Regions from separate parts of the Pantoea sp. BRR-3P genome, predicted to be linked through region 1. Evidence: predicted binding sites of a transcription regulator. Region 1 holds the regulator's gene; each other region holds the start of a gene.

Region 1 (2,272 bases):
TTTACGCCAACCTGACATAGACAACTTAAAGCCTCTTGTTAGCAAAGCGCGGCAAGCATACCAGAAAGTGCAGCGAAGATCTGTGGCTCTGCCACCTCATACTGCCCACACATTGACGTCAAAATAGATCAAGGGTTCCATAAACATGGCAAATAACGTCACCGGTATTGTAAGAATAGTGAAAGCAGCCGGTTATTCCTGGCAGGGGCTGCGTGCCGCATGGCAGCACGAGGCGGCATTCCGCCAGGAAGCGATAGCCGCGCTGGTGGCGATTATCGTGGCCTGTTGGCTGGATGTAGACGCCATTTCCCGCGTGCTGATGATTGGCTCCGTGGTACTGATTGTCATTGTCGAAATCCTTAATAGTGCCATTGAATCCGTCGTTGACCGCATTGGCCAGGAGCAACATCCCTTATCAGGGCGCGCCAAAGATATGGGCTCGGCTGCGGTATTGCTGACTATCTTACTGGCTCTTTTTGTTTGGATCGTGCTGCTCTGGACGCATTTGAGATAGCCATTCCAGATTCATCAAACCGCTGATTTTTCCCTCTGTTACGGTTTTCATTTCGCCAATACCTGTATATACTCACAGCGACTGTATAAACAACCAGGGGGCGGGATGAAAGCGTTAACTGCACGGCAGCAACAGGTCTATGACCTGATTCGCGACCATATTAACCAGACGGGCATGCCGCCAACGCGTGCGGAAATTGCTGCGCAACTGGGATTTCGCTCGCCCAATGCTGCTGAAGAGCATCTGAAAGCGCTGGCGCGTAAAGGCGTAATTGAAATTGTTTCCGGCGCATCGCGCGGGATTCGCTTATTAATGGAAGAAGAGCCGAGCGAAGGCTTGCCATTAATTGGCCGTGTCGCTGCGGGCGAGCCGCTGCTGGCACAGGAGCATATTGAAGCGCACTATCAGGTGGATGCAAACCTGTTCAAACCCAGCGCGGATTTCCTGCTGCGTGTGAGCGGTATGTCGATGAAAGACATCGGTATTATGGATGGTGACTTGCTGGCGGTGCATAAAACGCAGGAAGTGCGTAACGGACAGGTGGTCGTAGCGCGCATTGATGACGAAGTCACGGTCAAACGCTGGAAAAAGCAGGGCGCGATTGTCCATCTTCTGCCGGAAAATAACGATTTCCAACCGATTGTGGTAGATACCCGCGAGCAATCACTGACCGTTGAAGGCCTGGCCGTTGGGATCGTGCGTAACGGCGAATGGCTCTGATTCGTTCCTGATTCCCTCCTACTGCGGCGGCGTATGCTGCGCTGGCCGCAGTCTGCTAGTTTCTTCTTTTTGACATTTTCTGCGGCACTGTCGGGCGCAATCACGCTGGTTACCGCAAATAACGGAATGGGCTGATGCAGCTGTTTTCCCCTTCAGATAAAGCGCTTTGGCGGCTGGCGCTGCCGATGATCCTCTCTAACATCACCGTTCCATTGTTGGGCGTGGTGGATACTGCCGTTATTGGTCATCTCGATAGCCCGATTTATCTTGGGGGCGTCGCCGTGGGTACCACGGCAACCAGTTTTCTCTTTATGCTCTTGCTGTTTCTGCGCATGAGTACCACTGGCCTTACCGCGCAGGCGTTTGGTGCCAATGACAAAACGGCGCTGGCACGCGCCCTGACCCAACCGCTGTTGATTGCTTTGGTTTTTGGTTTGCTATTTATGGTGCTGCGAACGCCGGTAAGCAGTTTGGCAGCCGCATTAATGGGCGGCAGCCCAGAAGTGCAGCAGCAGGCCAAAATTTTCATTGAGATTCGCTGGCTTAGCGCGCCCGCCACCTTGGCTAATCTGGTTATTCTTGGTTGGCTGTTAGGCGTGCAGTATGCGCGTGCGCCGATGGTATTGCTTATCGTCGGGAATCTGGTGAATATCCTGCTCGACCTTTTATTTGTCCTTCAGCTGCATTGGGGAGTGGCCGGTGCAGCGGCGGCAACGGCGCTGGCTGAATATGTCACGCTGGGAGTAGGTTTGTGGATGGTGGCGCGCGTACTCAAACTGCGCGGTATTCATTTCGCTCTACTAAAAAGCAGCTGGCGTGGCGATGCCGCGCGGTTGTTCCGTCTTAATCGCGACATCATGCTGCGCTCATTAATGCTTCAAATCTGCTTTGCATCCCTGACCATTCTGGGGGCGCGCATTGGTCCTGATGTGGTGGCGGTTAATGCCGTATTGCTGATGTTCCTCACTTTTACCGCCTACGCGCTAGATGGCTTTGCTTATGCGGTTGAAGCCTGCTCGGGTGAAGCGGTAGGCGCGA
Region 2 (2,272 bases), 1.2 Mb from region 1:
CATCGAGATCGTTTGGCGGATAGAACATTACTTACCTTACTGGATGACGCGGTCTGCTTTATTGAAGATGTGCTGCAGGTAGAACGCGTCACAGATTCACAGGCCACAGACATGCAGCAGGCCCTGATGCAGCGCTTAGGCGAGTTGAAGACCAGCTCAGATGGACGTGCACCATTAGTCGTCCAACAATTAGGTTTGTTGATCGCACTGCTGCCAGAGATTGCACGTCTGCGCCGTTCACTTATTAACCACTAAGGTTGCAGATGCTCCGCCGCCGCATGTTGGCGGAGCGTTTTTAGATACCAAGCATAAAGTTCCTCCCTGATTGCGCTTGGCAATGCCGCTTCATGGTGTCCTGAAATCGCGCCCTCTAATGCCAGTAGCGTTTTCAAGCCAATATGCTTATTCACCGCCCTTAACTTCAGCCAGCTTTGGCGTGACCCTATTTCACACAGAAGTCTTACCGAGCTGATACCGACTTTATGCAGCATCAACTCCAACCGCAGGCTAAGATTGGGCAAATCTTTCAAGCGCAATGAGACTAATTTGCTCGCGGCTTCATCCTGAGCGGCACGTAGAGAGCTTGCAGACAATTGCAGTAATTGTTCTGGGTCTTGCCATAGCAGCTTATCGACTTTGAAATAGCTCAGTGTTACCGGCATCCCGCGCTTACGATAGACCAGCGGTTCCAGAGAACGCTTCGCGTTATAGTGATGGAGTGCCTCACTGGCACGTAAATAGAGTGCATCCTCATTGATATAGGCGAAAACCACCTTCTCAACGGTAAGCGCATAACCACCAAATTGCGTACGGGACTCAATTTTACCTAATGCTGCTAACTGCGCTTTAGATTGCTCAACAACCGGATTATTTCTTTTCATAACGCCCCCTCATTTCAGTCCATGCACGGGAAATTTCCTAGAAAAGCTCTCAGATTCATTTGCTTAGAAGATAAAAAAAACGATTTAGCTGTTCAATGAATAAAAGCAGAAGCGAGGGATCTTGTGCAGAAATTGCGAGGCATTATCAGAAAATGAGGTTGATCTTTATCCAGGAAGCCATTACTGTATATTCATACAGTTCATTACTGAGTGATTAAAATATGCGTACTCATTTCTCTGGCCCTGCTGATCGTTCTCATCGTTTTGCTTCTTCAAGCTTAGCGCAGCCTTCGCTGGGTGGAATCACTGAACTGCGATCCAGCGAACAACCTGGAATGATGCAACTCATGCTTCTACCGGTACTAAAACAGTTGAGTGAGCAATCACGTTGGCAGCTATGGCTAACTCCTGCGCAAAAGCCGAATCGTAGCTGGATGCAACAGTCAGGATTACCGTTAGAAAAGAGTATGCATATTACTGAATCTGAGCGATTCAATACGGTAGAAAGTATGGTTAAAGCGCTGCGCACGGGCAATTATAGCGTGGTATTAGCCTGGATTCCGTACGAATTAAGTGATGAAGAGCGTGCAGAATTGGAAAAAGCAGCTGCAGAAGGTGATGCTCTTGGGCTCATTTTGCGTCCGCAGGGGCATCAATATGCTCATTCCAGACAACCTAAAGCAGCAAAAATTCCGTCAGATTTGTTTCATTAAGTAAATCCAGGAATTTTCTCAGCATTTTTTTTGCAGAAGTTGAAGCTAAGCCACTGATTCTTTTCCCGCCAGCTATGACAATGGCTTAGCTGCTTTTTTTCATTTCAGTACCGAAGATTTTGCCACGTCATTTGTTAAAATGTGTGTATAAATCCCTGTTTTTTTACTGCTCGACCTCACATCATACTTGTAACTTTCCAATCTCGTTGTAGACTTTAGCTCGCCAGGGTGCTCAATAACCTCCGTTTTTTCGGTAGAGTCAAAAGCGAGCGTTTAGACCCGGCGAAGGATTAACACAAAGAGCAACCTTTTTGCTCATTGCCTATTTGGATGATAACGAGGCGCAAAAATGAAAAAGACAGCTATCGCAATTGCAGTGGCACTGGCTGGCTTCGCTACCGTAGCGCAGGCCGCTCCTAAAGATAACACCTGGTACACCGGTGCTAAACTGGGCTGGTCTCAGTATCACGATACTGGTTACTACGGTAACGGTTACGAGAACAACGACGGTCCAACCCACGAATCTCAGCTGGGAGCTGGTGCATTCGCAGGTTACCAAGCTAACCCGTACCTGGGCTTCGAGCTGGGTTACGACTGGTTGGGCCGTATGCCTAACAAAGGTAACGTGACCAATGGCGCGTTCAAAGCACAAGGCGTTCAGCTGGCTGCTAAATTGAG
Region 3 (2,272 bases), 150 kb from region 1:
AAAAATCTCCACCACTTTGCTATCGCTCAAATCCAGCATATAGCGCACGCTGCGCAGAACATCGTTACTCATCATGGTGAAACTCTCTTGGTCGCGGGTTGAGGCGGCGCATTATAGAGCAGGCGAGGCAGGGATAACAGCACAGGCGACATTCGCCGCCCCGCGTCATCAGGATGAGGTGGTTTGTAATGCGCCAGGACGCGCAGCATCGCGCACGAAAGGTAAGTGTTCACAGGCGTGCTGACGGGCAAAACGTACAAAGGCTTCCAGCACCGGCTGACGCTGCTCGCCTTCACGTACCGCAGCATACAGGCGACTCCACAGGCCCTCGCCCAGCGTTCTGGTCACCACCAATCCCTGATGCTCGAAATTCTCCACCACCCAATGTGGCAGCGCGGCAATGCCCATGCGCGCTGACACCATCTGAATCAGCAGCAATGTATTATCCACGCTCTTCAGCGCAGGACTCACGCCCGCCGGCTGCAGGAAATGCCGCCAGACATCCAAACGTTGACGCTGCACCGGATAAATCATCAGCACCTCTTCAGCCATATCTTCCGGAGAGATGTGATCAAGCTGCGCCAAAGGATGATCCGGCGCCATTACCAAACGCACTTCAAAATCAAACATCGGCGTGTAGAACAATCCGCTGCGCGGCAGAATATCTGAGGTTAATACCACATCCAGCTCACCCTGCTGCAGTGCGGGTTGCGGATCAAAGGTCACGCCGGATTTGAAATCCATCACCACCTGCGGCCAGCTTTGGCGGAAATTATTTAACGCGGGCGTCAGCCACTGAATACAGCTGTGGCACTCAATGGCGATACGCAACGTGGCCTGATGCGGCTCATGGCATGCCTGCAGGGCCTGCTGAATCTGCGGCAAAACCTGCTCGGCCAGCTGCAACAATATCTCTCCCTGCGGCGTAAAGCGTAGCGGCTGGCTTTTACGTACAAACAGACGAAAGCCCAGGCGCTGTTCCAGATCGCTGAACTGGTGAGATAACGCTGATTGCGTTTGATGAAGTTGGGAGGCGGCGGCGGCTAAAGAGCCGGTATTCCGTAACGCCTGCAGCGTCCGCAGGTGTTTGAGTTCGATCATGAGATTCCTTCACATCGAGATTGAACAAATTGCGCTTGAGGAACATACAGTACCCGCAGATTATAGCGGTGTAAACATCTGGACGGCTAAACATCTCAAGTAAGCGCTGCGGCCACTTTACGTTTGTCCAGCCACACCGCTCGGCGAAGGAAATTTGCCTTCGCTGGATGAACGTAAATCGGTTGTACCTAAAGAATATCTGGAGAACATCAAATGACCATTCTGAACCATACACTCGGTTTTCCTCGCGTCGGTCTGCGTCGTGAACTGAAAAAAGCACAAGAGAGCTATTGGGCAGGAAAAAGCTCACAGGAAGAGCTGCTGGCGGTAGGTCGTGAACTGCGTGCCCGTCATTGGCAACAGCAGAAAGACGCGGGCGTGAATCTGCTGCCGGTCGGTGATTTTGCCTGGTACGATCACGTACTGACCACCAGCCTGCTGCTGGGTAACGTGCCAGCGCGCCACCAGAACAAAGATGGTTCTGTTGATTTGGATACATTGTTCCGCCTGGGGCGTGGCCGCGCACCTAGCGGCGAACCGGCGGCGGCGGCCGAAATGACCAAATGGTTCAACACCAATTATCACTACATGGTGCCAGAATTCAGCCAGGGCCAGCAGTTCAAACTGACCTGGACACAGCTGCTCGATGAAGTTGATGAAGCGCTAGCGTTAGGCCACAACGTTAAACCGGTGGTGCTCGGCCCGGTTACCTATCTGTGGCTGGGTAAAGTGAAAGGCGAGCCGTTCGATCGTCTGTCACTGCTCAAAGAGATCCTGCCCGTCTACAAACAGGTATTGGCTGAACTGAAAAAACGCGGTATCGAATGGGTGCAGATCGATGAGCCTGCGCTGGCGCTGGAACTGCCGCAAGCATGGCGCGATGCGTTCAAAGCGGCTTACGACGTGCTGCAGGGCGAATGCAAACTGCTGCTAACCACTTACTTTGACAGCATCGGTCAGAACCTCGACGTAATTAAAGCGCTGCCGGTGCAAGGTCTGCACGTTGATCTGGTACACGGTAAAGATGACATCCAGCAGTTGAACCAGCAGATCCCCGCAACTTGGCTGCTGTCCGTCGGCGTGATCAACGGCCGTAACGTTTGGCGTGCGGATCTCAGCAGCTGGTTTGAACGCCTGCAGCCGCTGGTTGGCCAGCGTAAACAGCTGTGGA

The links. The regulator LexA, encoded in region 1, represses DNA repair genes until DNA is damaged. The targets are predictions, from matches to a motif close to TNCTGTATGTACATACAGNA.
Region 2: the regulator LexA is predicted to act here: its motif matches at 1,063-1,082, upstream of sulA (SOS-induced cell division inhibitor SulA).
Region 3: the regulator LexA is predicted to act here: its motif matches at 1,134-1,153, upstream of metR (HTH-type transcriptional regulator MetR).

Annotation. Positions count from the first base shown of each region.
Region 1 covers NZ_CP155066.1:3,692,147-3,694,418, reverse strand. The annotation lists gene plsB (glycerol-3-phosphate 1-O-acyltransferase PlsB) at 1-18, opposite strand, end outside; gene AAGR08_RS17120 (diacylglycerol kinase) at 146-514, shown strand; gene lexA (transcriptional repressor LexA) at 620-1,234, shown strand; gene dinF (MATE family efflux transporter DinF) at 1,369-2,272, shown strand, end outside.
Region 2 covers NZ_CP155066.1:2,521,631-2,523,902, forward strand. The annotation lists gene yccS (YccS family putative transporter) at 1-255, shown strand, start outside; gene AAGR08_RS11790 (TfoX/Sxy family DNA transformation protein) at 252-881, opposite strand; gene sulA (SOS-induced cell division inhibitor SulA) at 1,103-1,594, shown strand; gene ompA (porin OmpA) at 1,944-2,272, shown strand, end outside.
Region 3 covers NZ_CP155066.1:3,842,465-3,844,736, reverse strand. The annotation lists gene AAGR08_RS17770 (DUF1456 family protein) at 1-75, opposite strand, end outside; gene metR (HTH-type transcriptional regulator MetR) at 169-1,101, opposite strand; gene metE (5-methyltetrahydropteroyltriglutamate--homocysteine S-methyltransferase) at 1,315-2,272, shown strand, end outside.